Regions from separate parts of the Clostridium sp. DL-VIII genome, predicted to be linked through region 1. Evidence: riboswitches for the same ligand, from Rfam matches in the RefSeq annotation. Region 1 holds a riboswitch; each other region holds the start of a gene.
What was found. A riboswitch is a leader RNA that binds a small molecule or an ion and turns the genes downstream of it on or off. The one in region 1 is predicted to bind cyclic di-GMP.
Positions count from the first base shown of each region.

Region 1 (6,301 bases):
ATTTATAATATTTATTAATATCATTTATCTCTAATAAGTTCATCTATACTCCCCTTTTGTATATCTTTATTATTAAAATTAAGCATTTAATTTATGCTCTTCTTACAATCACAGCTCCCCTTAAGCCTGATTGTTAATTTCGTTCTAGCTTTTTAGAAGCGTATATAGTGTATATTTTATAATAAACAAAATAAAATATTAATAATCCTATTATAGCTCCACAAAAATCAACTAATATATCGCTTACCATAGAAGTCCTTCCAGGTACAAAAGCCTGATGGAACTCATCAGTAACTGCATAAAACAAACATGTAAATAGTATATAAATCACAGCATCTTTCCCTTTTTTGTTGAAAGAAAATATCGTGCTGCTTACAAAAACAGCTAATGTCATATATAAAAATCCATGAGCATTCTTTCTAACTATATGATCCAATTCCTCTAACTTTGCTGATTGTAAATTAGTTGTATTTTTATTAGCTTGTACCCCGTTTCCTGTTCCTGTATCTCCATTTGCCTTTTGCTCATTATCAGCACTTTTATCTGCCTTTATCTCACTTGTATTCTTATCTTGAGTTTCAGTTTCTATTTTTGATTTAGCATTTTCAATTATTTTAACCACTTTAGTGCTTTGACCATGAGAAATCTGTCCATTATTACTTGACATATAGAATATAAATCCCATCCAAAACAAGCATAAAATTATAGTAATTTTCTTCATTTTAATTACCTCTCTAATTTCTTTACGTCATAATTTTTTCAATTTTATCTTTTACATTTACTACAAAATAGATTTGTATACTATTATACCCCATGACCTTATTACTTAAAACCAAAAATTATGTTAAAAACATTAATTTAATAAAATTGTCATACTCAGTTAATCAATATGAATATTTTCTTTATTTTTATAAATAAAATTAATATCTAAATTAAGGAATTTTTTTATTATTTTTAAAATATGTATTAATATGGAAAAAATTTCTGGTATAATTTAGTTAGTACCTTGAATAATTAGGAGGTGGCTTTATGCACTTTTTTAACATATTAAAAAAGAAGTATGATGAATACGGGTTTGATTCAAAGGGATTTCATAAAAACGGAACACTATATGATGAACGTGGTTTTAACAAGAATGGGCTTCATAAAAACGGCACATTTTTCAATAGCGAAGGGTACAGTAGAGAAGGATATGATAAAAACGGATATGATAAAGATGGCTTTAACAGTGCCGGCTTTGATAAAGATGGATATAACAGAAATGGCTTTAACATACTTGGCTATGATCGAAATGGAGACTATCTAGAAATGAGCTACGAATGGAAAAAATCAAGATAATAAATACCAAAACTTATGCACATTATAAAACTCATCTTCATCTAAATAATTAGAAAAACCATAGAGATTTAAGTTTCTCTATGGTTTTTCTTTTACAAAGCATTATTTTCTTCTATCTTGCATGCTCATCGCCAAAAAGCACCCCAAATGTCTTTATGATTAAAATTACATCAATCAAAATATTTCTTTCCCTAACATATTTAATGTCTAACCTCATCCAATCTTCAAAGTCAATATCACTTCGGCCAGATACCTGCCAATAACAGGTTAGACCTGGTTTAACTTTTAATCTTTTAAGCATCCAATCTTCAAAGCACATAACTTCTTTTGGAAGAGATGGCCTCGGTCCTACTAAACTCATATCTCCTTTTAATATATTAAATAACTGTGGCAGCTCATCTATGCTTGTCTTTCTTATAAACTTACCTACTTTTGTAACCCTAGGATCATCTTTAAGCTTAAACATCGGTCCACTCATCTCATTCTTCTCTCTTAACTTGTCCTTTAGTTCTTCTGCATTTGTTACCATTGACCTAAATTTATACATCTTAAAACTTTTTCCATCCTTCCCAACTCTCTCTTGAGAAAAGATAGAACTGCCTGATGATTCAGCTTTTATCAAAATAGCTACAATTAAAAGTACTGGACTTAAAATTATAAGTCCAATTGCTGAACATATGACATCTATGATTCTCTTAACAAAATCATATAAAATCCAGCTATTTCCCAGCTGTTCTTCAAGTAAAATCTCCTCCCTATTAACTTGTAGTTGCTGCATATTATTCTCTCCCCCTTATAAAAGCATTATTAAATGATCACAATAAAAGCTAATACCATAGCGCTTATTTCCTTAACTAATAAGGCATAATCAAAAAATGACTAATTTTTTTTACACGCTAAGAAACCGACCTTTATATATAAATCATAAAGGTCGGTTGCACTGCTAACTCACCATATATAAAGTGCCCAAAATAAAATATATGGATCATAGTTTCCTTAATAAAAAGTCATATTAGATTTTCGCTTATGTAAATAATTATTCTATACATACGTAAAATTTATAATTTATTTATCTGTATGATTATGACCTATTAAATCATACTTAATATTAATTATTTACCAAGGCTATTTTACCATATATATACTCACATGTTAATATATTCAGAACTACAAAAAAATATTAATTTTTTTGTACTTCTAAAATATCTTTTTAAATACCAGTCAGAAGCTTGTTACTAATCTGCTAAAAATTTATCTTAACTTTTCTATTTCATCAATAGACAATCCAGTTTTAATTGCTATAGTTTCGTTATCTAATACATCTAATAAATTTTCAGCTATTTCAAAAGCTTTTTTCTTTTCTCCATCCTGCATACCTTGTTCTATACCTTTTTGTATACCTTGTTCTATTCCTTTTTGTAGACCTTGTTGTATTCCTTGTTCTATCCCTTTTTGCATTCCTTTTTCTTCAGCTGTTTTCATTTCCGCTATGTAATCTCTTAGTCTTTTCAAATCATTTTCATATATTTCTCTTTCTTCTCTATCTAAGTACATAACATCAAGTTTTTCAACTGCTTTCTTTACAGCTTCATCTACTGCTAATTCTTCTGGAATTCTATTTTTTTCAAGTTCGTATGCTCTATTCAAAAAAACAATCCATCTATCTAATGCTGTTTTTACATCTTTAAAATCCTTTTTAAATTTATTTAATTCCACAAAATGCATTTCAAATACAGTTGATAACTCTTTTTTACTTTTCTGATTATAAACTTTATATACGTTATGAAAATCATCTTCGTCTAAATAATCAAAATCCAATATATTTATAGATATTGTTTTTCTCAGCTTATCATAATTATATCCGCCTTCTAACTGATCTGAATATACCTTTGCCCAGTAATAAAATGCTCTCTTCTCATAAAAGAGCTGCTCTGAAAGCTGCATTTCTATATCATACCAAATTCCTCTTTCATCTACTCCTTTTATATCTAGTATACTCATTTTATCTTCCTTATAATTTGCTATATTATAAGGGTTTTTAAGGTATACATCTTTTATCTGCTGATCTTCTGACAGCATTGAGTTTATGAATGAAATTAAAATATCTTTATTTTCTTCACTTCCAAATAGCTTTTTAAATGCAAAATCAACCTTTGGATTCAATCTACACACAAGCTTCACTCCCTTTCTAATTCATAATACATATTCAAATTTAACATTAATTCTATTAATATTATAGCCTATAAATTATTTGCTTAAAACAAAAATTGCACTAAACTTTCATTTAGTGGGACAGCCCCATAATATGCTATTTCACTTTTATCATCAAGGCTGTTCTTTAATTCTTCTGCAAATGTAAATTTTCGACTGCCGAATTCTCCAACAATGGATATTAATTCATTTTTTTAATATAAATTTATATTTTTTAACACATGAATATTTTCATTTTCTCTTGATTTGTAATATTTATTAATATCTTTTAACTCTAATAAGTTCATCTATACTCTCTTTTTGTATACCCTATCATTAATATTAGTATTTAATTTATAATCTCCTGCTAGTCAATTACATTCTCTTAATTATAGATTGCCCCTAATTACACGCTGCACTTTTTTATTAAGCATCCTGAGTACTCAACTTATTTTTGTAAAAGCAATTTGAATTTTTGGTTATTTGATGGTAATATGGACTTATATGGTATTTAACTAATAATATGTAATTATTTGTATTAAACATTAACTTATACATAAAATTACATTTACTATGTTCAGTTAGTTCTGTAAAATTATTGTAGAAAAATATTATAATGTTTTGCACAATTTCTTTTTCTTTTAAATTATACTCTATTTTTGTTTTATCTGCGTATATTACTCACAGGGGGAAATTAAATGGATTCAGAAACAATATCTATTGAAGAAATTTTTCAGATACTTAAAAAGAAATGGAAATTAGTAATTATTTTGCCACTTATAACAACAGCAATATCTATTTTTTATAGTTTTTATATAGTTAAACCACAATATGAAGCTTGCACTAAAGTCTTTGTAGGTAAGGAAACTGCGGACAAAGAAAAGTATGATAATAATGATGTAGAAATGTATCAAAAATTATTAAAAACTTATTCTGAATTAGCAAAAACTAATACTTTAGTTTCAAAAGCACTAAAAGAACATAACATAGATTTACAATCATCAGCTGTACTTAATGCGCTTACAACAATTCCAACGGCAAATACTCAAATACTGGAAATAAGATATATAAATTTAAATAAATCATTAGCTAAAGATACAGTTTCTGCAATAACTGATGAATTTATTAAAGAAACACAGGAGCTTATCCCTGATAGCACCGTGAAAGTAATAGAAGATGTTGTAATATCTGAAACATTGACTAGTTCAAAGAAAAGAATGTATGTAGCTATAGGGTTTATAATCGGTCTTATGTTAAGCTTCGGAATTATTTTTTTAATAGAATTTCTTGATTATACATTTAAAGACAAAGAGAAATTAGAAAGAATTGTTCAGCTGCCGACTTTCGGCATAATCCCTGATGACACTAAGGTACGAAAAATAAAAAATCATATAACGCTTATAGTAGAAAAAAAGCCAAAATCTATTGTGGCAGAAGCTTACAGGACACTAATAACCAATATCCTATATTCTGAATCAGAAAAAACTATCAAAACCATATTAGTTACAAGTTCAAAATTGCAAGAAGGGAAATCGACAGTAGCTGGAAATTTAGCTTTATCTTTTGCTGAAAACGACAAAAAAGTAATAATAGTAGACTGTGATCTTAGAAAGCCTTCTTTACATGAAAAATTTAATATATCTAATACTTCTGGTTTATCTGATGTTATACTAAAAAGAGACTCCTTAGATAATGTAATTCAAAAGCATAACAAAAACCTTTATGTAATCTCTTCTGGGAAATTTACCGAAAAACCAGCAAGTATGTTAGCATCCCAAACAATGGATGATATACTAACTGAATTAAATCAAAAATACGATATAATCCTGCTAGACAGCCCGCCTGCCCAAGCAGTTACTGATGCCCAAATTCTATCATCAAAAGTAGACTGTACTTTAATTGTAATACGTTCAGGCCTAACAAATGCTAAATCAGTATTAGAAACCAAAAGCCTATTAACAAAGGTCAGCGGCTTAGTAATTGGAACTGTGTTACATAGAACTGAGTATAATAAGGATACATATTATTATAGAAGTCATGGTTCCAGCAATAAGACTACTAGAAGTCTGCTTGGTTGAATTTCGTGCTTCTGGATCCAAAGAGAATAGCTGTATGAATATAACATTATATTCATACAGCTATTTACTTAAAACAAAAATTGCACTAAATAATTCTTTAGTACAACGCTTGTACTTGTAAATTTTCGGACATCCGAGGTGCTTCTGAGGGAACTTGTGAATGCAGTTGCTAAATTACATACTGCTAGAATTGATGGTTAATTATTATTCTCAAATTAACTTTTCCTCGTTATTTTTATTTAATTATTGCTGCTCTTAATTTACTACTTGCCTCATCTAAAAGTTTTTGCCAATCATCAACACTCTTAGTCCCTGACATTACTGAATCGATTGTTCCAAGATATATATCTGTCCAGTTTACACCTTCTACCGGATTAGTAGCTGCAAAGCTGCCCATTATTGGTAATGCACCATTATCATATATCTTATATAATTCTTTTTGCAACGGAGTTAAATATTTATCAGCAATTTTTAAAGCACCATTTACCGGAACAACTGCTTTAGCATTTTCAGCTATTATTCCAACAGCCTCATCGCTATACATATAAGCCATAAATTCTTCTGCCAATTCTTTATTAGAAGCATCTTTAGGGATATACATTTGTTCAAGGAAACTTACAGAATATTGCTTATCCCCAGCTTTGTATGATGGATATGGCATAAATCCCCATTCAAATCCATCTGCTCTTGGAGCA
Region 1 is NZ_CM001240.1:1,833,567-1,839,867, reverse strand. Features, by position in the region: gene CDLVIII_RS08415 (ABC transporter ATP-binding protein/permease) at 1-43, opposite strand, end outside; gene CDLVIII_RS08410 (VanZ family protein) at 134-721, opposite strand; gene CDLVIII_RS08405 (hypothetical protein) at 1,030-1,338, shown strand; gene CDLVIII_RS08400 (sugar transferase) at 1,451-2,116, opposite strand; cyclic di-GMP riboswitch class II at 2,259-2,343, opposite strand; gene CDLVIII_RS08395 (Rpn family recombination-promoting nuclease/putative transposase) at 2,590-3,510, opposite strand; gene CDLVIII_RS31855 (polysaccharide biosynthesis tyrosine autokinase) at 4,227-5,606, shown strand; gene CDLVIII_RS32725 (carbohydrate ABC transporter substrate-binding protein) at 5,842-6,301, opposite strand, start outside.

Region 2 (6,301 bases), 2.7 Mb from region 1:
ATCCATCAATATATTCTGGTAACTTAATCCATATAAATATTCCGTTTTCAGGAACATTCCAAATAAGATCTTTAGGTTGAAGCGATATGAAAATTTCTTTTATTTTTCTGAGTTTTGCTTCATAAGATTTTCTTATTTTCTTAAGCTGCTTTTCATACATACCAGATTTGATAAATAACTCTAATGCGCCTTGAGGCAGCCTCGATGTGTTTAAGTCCATAAGCTGCTTAATAGCTGCTATTTTTCCAAGCATAGATTTTGGAGCTATAACAGCACCTAATCTTATTCCTGGCATAAAAGCCTTTGAGAAACTTCTGATGTATATTGTTTTTTTATCCACATCGTAATAGTGAAGTGGCATTGCTCCTTTTTTCCCAGCCAAATCTGCAATGTAATCATCTTCAATAATGATTACATTATATTTAGTACATAGCTCCACAACTTTTTTCTTATCTTTTTCAAGTAAAGAATATCCTGTAGGATTATGATGTCTTGGTATAATATAAAAGGCTGTAATCTCGCCTTTTTTTAATATTTCCTCCATTCTTTTATAATCGTAGCCATCAATTTTTCTTTCAATCCCAACCATATTAATACCTAGATGCGCCCCTAATTTTATAGCAAGATTATATGTAGGCACTTCAACTAATAATTTTCCATTACTATTAGAAAAAATAGCTTGAAAAGCTAGGTCTATCCCCTGCTGTGCTCCATTTGTTACAAGAATATTATCCATATTCGTGTAAATTCCATCTTTCTCAAACTCAGCTTTTAATGTTTCTCTCAAAGTTAATAACCCAACATTAGATTCATAATCAAATAAGTTATTTTTATATAAATCTACTGCTTTATTTATAACATGAGTAAATTCTCTATATGGGATTAATTTATCATCAGGCCTTACTGTACTAAAATCCACTTCTTTGCTTGCAATCGCTTGCCTATTCTCCGAGTCAACCAAATAAAATCCTCCACGTGGTATACTAAAAACTCTATGCTCTTTTTCAAGTTGTTCATAGGCTTTATTTACAGTTATTTTATTTACCTCAAAAAGAGCTGCCATTTTCCTACAGCTTGGAAGACGCTTCCCACTAGTAATTCTTCCCTCTTTAACTTCTTTTAAAATATACTTTTTTACTAATTCAGTTTTACTTATTTCCCTCATAAAATCCCCCCCAAAATTTATTCTGTAGTAGTACAGAATATTTTTTCCATAATTGAACTATCCTTCCTATTATTATATCCTTTAATCAAAAGATTTCAATTTATTGGAGGTTATAAAATGGCGGAATTAATTAAAACTAAGAATTTAAGAATGTTTAATAGTCCTGGAATTTCCATAACAGTTAAACGAGCACAAGGTACAAAAATTTATACAGAAGAATATGGTGAATTAATTGATTTGCAAGCTGGCTGTTGGGCCGCTGTCCTTGGACATTGTAGAAAAGAAATAGCTGAAACTCTAAGTATAAATGCACAACTTTTGTTTCATACCCACGAGTGGTTCACTACAGAACACCCTGCAGCTTTAGTTAGTGAAATATCTTCTGCTGCAAAACTTAGATATAGCTACAGAGGAACTTTTATCTCTTCGGGCAGTGATGCTGTTTCTCTTGCAGTTACTTTATCAGAACTACTTACAAAAAAAAGTCAAAAACTATGTTTATCAATTTCTTCTCTTGGTTCATCACCAGAACTTAGGATGCCAAGAGATCAAAAAGTATGGATTGATTTACCTATAAATAAATGTTTAAGCTGCAAAAAGAAATGTGATTGTAGAGAATGCGGAAAATTTAACGAAATAAATTTTAAAAATATAGCTGCCTTTGTTTTTGAACCCGGTAATTCAGGAGGACTAGTTCTTTGCCCTCCTGAAAAACTTATTGAGTTTTTATGTGAGAAAGTTAGGAATGCAGGAGGCCTTATCATAGCAAATGAAGTTACAACTGGCTTTGGTAGGACTGGCAAATGGTTTGGCTTTCAGCATTATGAATGTTTTAATTCTGAAGAACATAGTCCTGATTTTATTTCTATGGGAAAAGGTCTTGGAAATGGTTACCCTATAAGCGGAATACTTGTAAAATCAAAATTAGCTGAAGCTATAGAAGATTCTAAATTTAAATATGTCCAATCGCATATAGATGATCCTCTTGGATGTATTGTTTCAAGAAAGGTTATTGAAATAATGCTAGAAAATAACCTCGTAGAACGCGGAAATAAAGCCGGAGAATATTTACAATGCAAATTACATGAACTCGCAGAAATTACAGGGGAAATAAGCGAAATTCTGGGCAGAGGCATGATGATTGCTATAGCCCTAGATAAAAATCTCAAAGCTAAAGAAATATTTCTTAAGCTTCTAAAGAAAGGTTTTTTCACTGGATATTCAGAAATGTACAACATTATACGCTTATATCCCCCATTAATCCTTAACTATTCAGAAATCGATAATTTTTGTTTTTCACTTAAAGATATTCTCTTAAATAATTAGTTGTTTGAATCTATTATTTCTTTCAAGGTAACATTTTGATTTATAAATCTTGCCTTACTCTTTTCATTTTTTATACTTATTGATTTTTGTGGACAATGATGAATGCAGGCTAAACAGCTCTGGCAATTATCACCAAATGTAGGTTTCTTCTCTACTTTTATGTTATTTACTGGGCAGACCTTTTCGCAGGTTTTACAGCCATTGCATTTATCATCTACACTAAATTTCTTTGCAAAATCACCTTTGTATTTTGGCATTAAATTCTTTGAAATTGCTCTTACTATTGGATGTTCTTTAATGTATTTCCTTTCAACTTCAATATCTTTAATAATTTGTGCAAGATTCTCTTCAATATTTTTCTTTGATTCCTTTTCTTTTTGCTTATCCATATCAAAGCCTGGTAAATAGTTATCAATCATGAGTAAGTCATTGATATAAGAAAATTGAATATTATTCCTTTTTCCAATTTCTAAAAGATGACTAGTAGTCCCTCCTGATAGAGCCCCATAAGATACTATCCCAAAAATATAATTACTTTTCAATTTAACTTTATTTAAGAACTCTTCAACCATTTTAGGAACACTCCATCCATAAGCTGGAAATATTATCCCGATTTTCTCATCTTCAAATTCATATTTGCCTTCTTTTATTAACTTTGGGATAGAATAAAGCTCTCCCCCTAATCTCTTTGCTATATATAAATTATTTCCTGTTGCTGTAAAATATAATATCTTCATTATTACCTCCATAATTAACCGTTACAGATGTAACGTTTTATTGAATACAGTATAATATCATGCACTAAATATTGCAATAGCATTAACAGCTACTGTTACAAAACAGGCTAAATTGTTCACGATGACTAAAATAAATATATAAAATAAAGCTGCTGATAAGATATATGCTTCTATACTATGCATATATCTCACCAACAACTTTATTTAATTCTTATACGGTTATTATTTTTAATAATTCCTGTGGAGTATCTATAATATAATCTGCACCATTTTGCTCCAAAACTTTTCTGCTTCTAAATCCCCACGTTACCCCTACACATATAACTCCAGCATTTTTCGCTGTTTTAACATCTACTTCAGAATCACCAACATATACTGACTTATCAGTAACTGAACCTAATTCTTCAAGTGCCTTAAAAACAGTATCTGGAGCTGGCTTTTTAGAAACCTTCTCTGATTCTCCAATTGCCACTTTTATGTATTTTTCAAAATAAATTTTATTAAGTTCTTTTACTGCTGTATCAAATTTGTTTGATACAATTGCCATTTTATACTTCTTTTCTAATAGCTGCCTTAAAAGTTCCATAATTCCTTCATATGCATCAGTCTTATTTCTCATATTTATAGAATAATGGTTGCGAAAATCAATAAAACATTTTTCATACATAGGATTACTAGTTCCATCTGGTATAGCAAGTTCTATTAAGCGTGCTGCACCATTACCAACAAAACTTCTGATTTCCTCCAAGCTTTTATGCGGAAAACCATATAGTCCTAATGCAAAATTAACGCTATCTGTAAGGTCTTCAATTGTATTAAGTAATGTCCCATCCAAATCAAATATGACTGTATCATACTTTCCCATAATACATACCTCCTCATATGAATATATCACCATTATATATTACCCCAGGTCATATGACCTAATGGTATTATAACATGTCTCCTAAATATCACATTATTAAATTTTTAAAGTACACAACTCATCACATCTATTTGGTATGTTTGCGTTAGCTCGTCTCTATTCCTTACATAAATTTTGTAAAGCTAATTGTAGTTCCTAATTATCTTAAAATCAGCATATGAATTATAAACAATAAAAGTATTATAACACTAATCCCTGTAATATGTTTTTTATCCATTATTTTTCGTATTGTGCTATTGTAATTCGGAATAGCTATTTTTCTGCTCTTTAAAACTGATTCTATATATTCTATATTTTCCCTAGGAACATTCATTAATATCTCACGGTATTCCTTAGGAATCATAGTATTAATTTTTTTCAAGCGATTAAATGAATACTTATGACATTCCAAAAGCTGCTTATTAGTGTAATTTCCATATTCTTCGATATTTATTGGTGTTTTCAACATCTTCTCTCCTCCTAATTTACATGAAATCAGTATATTGCAAATATTTTATGTTTTTATTTCTTTGTAAATTATTATAAAAAAAGCCAACTTAAACTACTCAATTGCTGAACAATTAAATAGTTTAAATTGGCCGGTTGCACAACTAGCTCCAAATTCCTAAAGTGCCCACATAAAAGAATTCTTCACAGCTTCCAAGTTTTATTAAATTAATACAATTTATTATATACTTAGTAAATCTTATAATACATGAATATTATCAGAATAATATATAAAAATCAATAGTCATTGTTAAACTTTATTAATGGGACATTTTATTTTATTATTTATTATCAATTTTTTATTCGCATAAACATGCTCAACATTTAATTCCAAAACTTTTTATTTAAAATAATATATTATGTGTTGAAAAACTGATACTCATTAGCTACATTCCTATAACAATGTGGTTTGTCTCCTATATTTGCATCAAATAAGTAAGACCACAAGATATTTTTTAGTATCTTGTGGCCATTCATTGACAATAACTTCATTCTTCAATGAATTTCACTAATTCCTTGTTAAACTTTTCATACTGATCATAAAATGATGCATGTCCACTATACTTAAATGGAATAAGCTTTGAATTTCTAATACATTTTTCTTGTACTTCGCCTAGCTCAAAAGGCACAACTTTATCATGAATTCCATGGATAATTAAAGTAGGAACATTTATTTTATCCAAGTCAGAAAACAACACTTCTTTTATCCAAGTCTTCGCAATTTCTGCTGTTGCCCATCCAGCTGCTTGAAATCCAAGATTAAGGAACCACTCTGAAAAGGCTTTAGTTATATGCTGATAGAAAAATATATTACCAAACCCTTGAAGCATATTAGGTCTATCCATATATGTTCCTTTAATAATTTCCAAAACAGTTTCTTCCTTTAATCCATAAGGAAAATTAGGCCGTTTAATAAGGCTTGGTGCTGCTGCTGCAAAAAGAGCCAATTTTGATACTCCATTACCTTTATGACGGGCCATGTATCGAATTGCTATCGCCCCTCCAGTTGAATGTCCTGCAAGAGTAATATTTGATAACTTTAGTGCATCAATTACGCTTCTTACATCGTCGGCCAGCGTGTTATAATCATAACCACTATAAGGTTTATCTGAATCTCCAAATCCTCTTGTATCTATTCCAATGCATCTATATCCCATCTTTGGAAGCTGATCAAATTGATATTCAAATAACTTATGGCTTCCAGGCCAGCCATGTAAAAACAAAATTGTTTTGTCGCATTTTTCATTAAGATCTTCTACATAAATTTTCACATTAGGCTCTACTCTAATATAATAGCCCATTTATATCCTCCATTAGAAACTATAATTATAGTATTAGATTATTCACTGAACATAAATTTGTGAATGAATCAATTCATTCTAAAAATTCTTAATACTTATAGTTTAATTTCAATTAATTAAGCTTTTAGCCATAGCTTGTCCTATTAAATTTCTTTTTTGTGTGCAATTCTTATTAAATTTTCTTTGTGCCTTATGACCATAAGAATCCAAGCTAATGTAGCAGCTACTATTATTGAGATTGGTAAATTTAAAACAATACTCATAGTAGGTATGGTTATTCCTCCTGCAAGAGTCCTAATGGAAACTATTTTTGTAAATACTCGTAATATTAAATAAACTACGAATCCAGTTATAGTTGGAA
Region 2 is NZ_CM001240.1:4,555,107-4,561,407, forward strand. Features, by position in the region: gene CDLVIII_RS20950 (PLP-dependent aminotransferase family protein) at 1-1,165, opposite strand, end outside; gene CDLVIII_RS20955 (aminotransferase class III-fold pyridoxal phosphate-dependent enzyme) at 1,283-2,491, shown strand; gene CDLVIII_RS20960 (EFR1 family ferrodoxin) at 2,488-3,228, opposite strand; gene CDLVIII_RS32660 (hypothetical protein) at 3,286-3,411, opposite strand; gene CDLVIII_RS20965 (HAD family hydrolase) at 3,440-4,093, opposite strand; gene CDLVIII_RS20970 (hypothetical protein) at 4,293-4,601, opposite strand; cyclic di-GMP riboswitch class II at 4,721-4,803, opposite strand; gene CDLVIII_RS20975 (alpha/beta hydrolase) at 5,128-5,940, opposite strand; gene plsY (glycerol-3-phosphate 1-O-acyltransferase PlsY) at 6,084-6,301, opposite strand, start outside.
Region 2: another riboswitch for cyclic di-GMP. It lies ahead of CDLVIII_RS20970 (hypothetical protein); the one in region 1 lies ahead of CDLVIII_RS08400 (sugar transferase).

Region 3 (6,301 bases), 3.2 Mb from region 1:
TTATTGAGCTTTACGAAGCTATGGATTTAGTAGGTTACACTCGCTTAGATGCCGCTCCATTTCACATTTTCCTTACACCATCAAATGATATCAAGCTTATTGATACAGCCAGAGTCATGAAAAAAAGAACCATATATCCCTATCTAATTATTGATAGCCTAAAAAAATCAGGATATAAAGAGCAATTCCTGAGCTTTGTAAAAATAAACAAACCAGAACTCTATGCTAAATGGTTACAATACTGCAAATAAAATATTGCAAAATTGTGTTTTTGAGAGGAGAAAAAATGAGGTTTATAGTTTTCAGTGATTCAAAGGGTAAAAAAAATGGCATAAATGAAAAAGTACTTAAAACGCTAATGCATGAATCATGTAAATTAAGACCAGCACCAGAATTTATTGTAATGTGTGGAGATACTGTTGCAGGTAGTTCTAAAGAAGAAATATTAAATTTTCAATTGACTAAATTAAGGAGAATAATAGAACAGTATCATCCAAACAAACCGTTATTTCCTGTAATAGGGAATCATGAAGTTAATATAGAGCCTTTAAATGACAGATTCGAAAAAATTTTTAGTCAGGTTTATAATGATTTAACTCCCAATGAATACCTTTATGCTTATAATAAAACAGTGTATTATATAGACATTGCCGATATGAGATTTATAATTCTAAATGCTTTTCATCCCGGTTTAACTCATAGAATTGGTAAAGATCAGATTGCGTGGTTCGAAGAAAAAGCTTCAGAGTTTAAAAGAAATAAGTTTGTTTTTGTTCATTCACCAGCTTTTCCAACTGGAGCTCATTTAGGTCATTGCCTTGATTTATATCCAGAATGTAGAGATGAATTTTGGAAAATTGTTGATAAGTACAATATAGATATAGTTTTTTCAGGTCATGAACACAATTATTCAAGAAAAGTAATTGATGCTTCTTTCAGCAATGAAAATTTTTGTTACGAAAACAGTATTACACAGGTAATTACAGGTGGCGGCGGTGAAAAACTCAGAGACAAATATACAAGTAAAAAAGGAGTTGTAATCCCTCCAATTGCCGTATATCACTTTTTAGTTGTAGATGTTGAAACAAATTACATTAATGTTTCAGCTATAAGTTCAAAAGGCAGCAAAATTGATGAATTTAAAATAGATAAAAATGAAAATAGAATTAACTCTCATTCTAATTCTATTTTCAAATAAATTCTTAAATAAAAAAATCCCATGATAATATCTATAAAAGATATTGTCATGGATTTCACACTAACTATTAATTAATCTTATTCAATTTTTTAAAATCCCACTTTTGACATTTAATTATATTTCAAAACACAAAAATATTTTTATGTATTTTGGCATTTTAAAACATAAGCTGGTGGTAAATTGAATATAACTCTCTCTAAGCTTATATCCTTAAAATAACTTCCTATGTAACCTTTCTTAAGTAATGTATACTGAAAAGTTATAAACAAACCATTTTTCTTTAAGATATCTCTTGTCTTTTTTAATATTATATTTGACATACTTTTTGGTAGACTTGCAAATGGTAATCCAGAAACTACATAATCTACTTCTTTAATATTATATTTTTTTAGATACTTGTCTATATTTTCTGCCGAATCATTTACAACTACAATATTACTATAATTACTATATCTTTCTTTTAGCTGCCTGCAAAATTCCTCATTATATTCGATAAGCATTAATAAAGTCTGCTTTTTTATTTTTCTCACTAATCTTTCAGTAAATACCCCAGTCCCTGGTCCATACTCAACAATACACTTTGCATTTTCATAGTCAATATCACAAGCCATCTTTTCAGCAAGCTTTTTAGAACTAGGTGCTACAGCTCCTACTGTTCTAGGTGATTTTAAATACTCTATTATAAATTTTCCCCACATGGTATTATAACCCTCCTGCATGTTTTTATTAAAACACATATTTTATTCTTAATAAAAAGGATTATTCCCATCTATATAGAATTGGAGATAATCCTAAAATATTTCTTAATAATCTTCAGGTATTTGGTTGTGACATTTCATCCTAGGCCCAATACTACAACATAATCAAAACTCAAAAAAGAACTAAGTATTGTCGGTCTAGCGAATTGTGCGCAACCTGATGATGTATATCTAACAATTCTCCACCACGGTGCATCACTATATAATAATTAGAAAATTATGTTATAATTTATTTTCTTTAGATTATAGCACATTAAGGAAATGAACTCAATAACTTACAAAACATTTTTAAATTTTATTAACATCATTTATATTAACTGGATATATTGACACAAAAAGCAATCAAATTATTTTTTTTGCTACTATTTAATGTAGTAATATGCTATTGGTTTTATACCATTAAGTCTCTATGTATCCTTCCACAAACTCTGATATAATATTTATTTAATAAGCTTGTTCATATCCTCAGCAATATTCTTCAATTCATTAATACTCGCTTCTATTTCTTCACTAGTAGCAGCTCCTTGAGCTATAGATTCTGTCACCGTTTCAAATTTTGAAATTGTATCCTTAATTAAATTAGCTACTTCTTCGTTAAAATTTACTACATTTTTAGTCTCTGTAAATAATGTATTAGATGCCTTATTTATTTCCATAATATTATTACTGAATAATTTTAAATTTGAAGTCATATTATTTATTCCTTTTACAGTTTCATTAATAATATTATTCCCTACTTGAGACTTTTCATTATTATCAGTCATTTGTCTTTGAACTAAATTTATATTGTTTTTCAATTCTTCCACTATTGCACTTACCTGATTAAGTGATTCCTTTGTTCCTTCTGCTAATTTTCTTATTTCCTCTGCTACAACTGCAAATCCCTTACCATATTCTCCAGCTCTTGCCGCCTCAATTGATGCATTTAATGCAAGAAGATTTGTCTGCTCTGATATATCTCCAATAAGCTTTAATATTTCATCTACCTCTCTTGATTTTTGTTCCAAATCATTTGTAGACTTAAAAGTATCTTGTATATTATTCTTTATATCATTAATAATTGACAGTGTATTATTTAAAGCCTCTTGATTTTTATCAGTAATTTCAATAAACTCTTTTACTTTAGTTTCATTATCTTTTGTTTTATTAGTAACTACTTCATTAGCACTTAGTAATGTATTTAATATTTCCTTATTCTTATTTGATTTGTTTAACATTTCACCTGAGTCTTTTGACATAGATTGACTTGTTCCTGATACTTCTAAAAGAGAGCTCGTTTGTTCTTCAATAGCAACACTTAAATTTTCACTTGATGCTAAAACCGTATTTGAAATTTGAGTTATACTTTGGAACAAATTTAATATTTTTTCCTTCTCTTCCTCTACTTGACTTTCTTTTTCGCCAATTGATTCTAACAAACTTGATGCAAAATATACGACAACAAAAACTAATGTTAAAGTTATCAGAATTGTAATAATTGTCATAGATGCTTCTGCCACTGTAAATTCTTTAGCTAAAAAAATTGAAGGATTGTTTATAAAAACTATAACTTGACATATAATACTCAAAATTATCGATGCACTAATCATTTTTACATCAAAAAATAACGCTCCAAGAATAGTAAAGAAGAAAATTACTAGCCATAAAGAATTTAAGTGCATTGTAAAGTTTAAATATAAATATTGAAAATAAGTTATAAATAAAAGTATCCCCTTTGTTACATTAAAAGCTTTGATATTAAAGCCATTTTTAGCAAGTGTAAGCTTATAACACTTATGTAGCACTATAGCATAAATAGCAACAAATATTCCTAGTAATATTAAAGATTTTACACTTATAGCATCATTAAAGCCAAATAATTTCAAACCACAATAGAATATAAATGACAGGACGCAACATATCATATATATTATTAACACAAATTTAAGCGTCTTCTTATTGAACCTTATTTTAAAACTTTCTTTTTTATCCATTTTTACCCCCTATATATTACATTAATTATTTATATTTCAATATTTATATAGCATTACTATACTCTGAGAGCCTGCTCCGAATGTCCAAAATACAATATAATCTCCCCTCTTAATTTTGCCTCGTTCTATGGATTCATATAATGCTATAAACGGACTAGTAGTACCTGTATATCCATACTCATTCCCTATATATATTGTTTTATCATCCTCTAAATCCATAAGTTCTCTTATTTTCTTCGTATTAGTAAATGCAAGTTGTGATAAACAAAACATACTGATATCATCTTTAGTTAATCCTGCATTTTTTATGACTTTCGTCATTATTTCTGTAGCAGGATACATAAATACTCCTGTATCAAATGGTGTCCATTTTAACCAAAGTTCATCAACATTTTTAGATTTAAAAAAACTTGAAAAACCATTACTTGGATACAAAACTTTATCACTAACTTCTGTATTTATATAATATTCAGTGTCAATCACCCCACAATTCTCATCTACTTTTTCTAAGATTATTGCACATGCAGCATGTCCATAATTTCCATAACATATTTCATTATTAGTATCACATAAGGAATTATCATCATCGCATCCAACTATTAGAGCCATCTTTGCATGTTTAGAGGACATTAAATAATTTGATATATTCTCCAAAGCAACTCCCATGCCTGCACAGTTTGCATTCATATCAAAGCACATTACATTTTCCTTTAAATTTAATTCTTTGTGCAACAAAATCGATGTTGGAGGTGATACATATTCCGATAATATCGACGAATAAACTAATACATCTATATCACTCCCCTGCAAACCTGCTTTATCTAACACAGATTTTGCAGCTTTTATGGATAAGGATAGAGAATTCTCGCCTTCATCAAACATATATCTCTTATCTCTTCCCATTACATCTTCTAACAAATGTCTCACATCCTTATCTTGTTGTTCGAAATGCTTTATGTAAAAATCATTTGAAACAACTTTAGAACCATGACAGACATCAATACAACTTAATCTTACTCCCATAACTTTTCCCTCACTTTACATTACTTTTTATAAATATACATTTTTAATTAATACAAATAAAAAATGCATGTGCTACTCTCTTTTTTGTGACCTTTTAACCAATTAATACTCCAATAAGCATTGACATCACTAATTTCAAAAAACTATTTTCCATTAGTTTATAAAAAACAAACTTTTATTAATCCTTCCCCTTCAGATAGTTCCTATACATAGAAAAAGTGCCTATTAATTAATAATAGACACCTAATAAAAGCATAAACATTTATTCTTAACAACTTCCTCTTAGTAGCCTGGCAATCATAGACATAACATTCCTTAGACCCATGGCTTTGTGACCTTACCTTTCAATAAGTGTACTATTATCAATATATACACTATATACTACTCCATTTTCTTACATTTTTCAATATTAGTTGCATATTTCTACAATAATTCCTTCTGTTCCGTTATATTCAATCTAGACTTAAATATTTTTCATATGCATGTAATAATTCAAAAACACCTTATAATCTATATCAAATTTATCCTTTCTCTAATACTATCTTACTAAATTCACTTCATAGCACATTTTCTGCAGCATCAATCCGCTTTTCTCAGATAAAAACATGTCTTCTTTACACTCAAATCCGATTTTTTTATAAAAATTGATGGTGTCTGCCCTTGCATTTAAGTATAAATGCCCAATATTATTTTCTTCAGCCTTAAAAATATGCCTTTTCATCATTTCAAATCCAATTCCTTTTTTTATGTATTCCGGATTAACAACTACGTTAGTGATTTTGCCTTTATCATTTACTTTAGTCATTCTTGAGTATCCTATAACTTTATCTTCCCTTAATGCCACTAAATGAAAACTTATATGATCAAATTCATCGTAATCATATTTACTAATTTTGCTATATGGTTTAAATAAAATATTAAATCTTAAATCTATCACTTCCTTAAATTTTTCATTTGTATAATCTATATATTGATATATAATGCTATTCATAGTAGTTCCCTCTATTTCTAATAATATAATTATATTATACACTATATTCATTATTATTGCATATTTATTCATAGATAATTATATTTTTAAATAAAAAAACTATCAACATATCGCTATTAAATCTTTGCGACATATTGATAGTTATATAAAGTAAGTTTTATTATTCAACTTATAAATAACAAATTAATTGTTTATTAATAATTTTTATGATAACTCTTCCCATTTTCTTTTTGCTTTCAGCACATTTTCCTCACTTAAATTAGTTTCTTTTACTATTTCACTCATTCCGCACCCTTTATCAAGCATTTTCTTAGCTTTCTCCATTGCTTTCTCATGTTCACCTTTTTCCAATTTTTTC
Region 3 is NZ_CM001240.1:5,065,970-5,072,270, forward strand. Features, by position in the region: gene CDLVIII_RS23350 (hypothetical protein) at 1-251, shown strand, start outside; gene CDLVIII_RS23355 (metallophosphoesterase) at 287-1,198, shown strand; gene CDLVIII_RS23360 (rRNA adenine N-6-methyltransferase family protein) at 1,339-1,896, opposite strand; gene CDLVIII_RS23365 (methyl-accepting chemotaxis protein) at 2,397-3,929, opposite strand; gene CDLVIII_RS23370 (3-oxoacyl-[acyl-carrier-protein] synthase III C-terminal domain-containing protein) at 3,966-4,952, opposite strand; cyclic di-GMP riboswitch class I at 5,234-5,320, opposite strand; gene CDLVIII_RS23375 (GNAT family N-acetyltransferase) at 5,491-5,943, opposite strand; gene CDLVIII_RS31605 (hypothetical protein) at 6,148-6,301, opposite strand, start outside.
Region 3: another riboswitch for cyclic di-GMP. It lies ahead of CDLVIII_RS23370 (3-oxoacyl-[acyl-carrier-protein] synthase III C-terminal domain-containing protein); the one in region 1 lies ahead of CDLVIII_RS08400 (sugar transferase).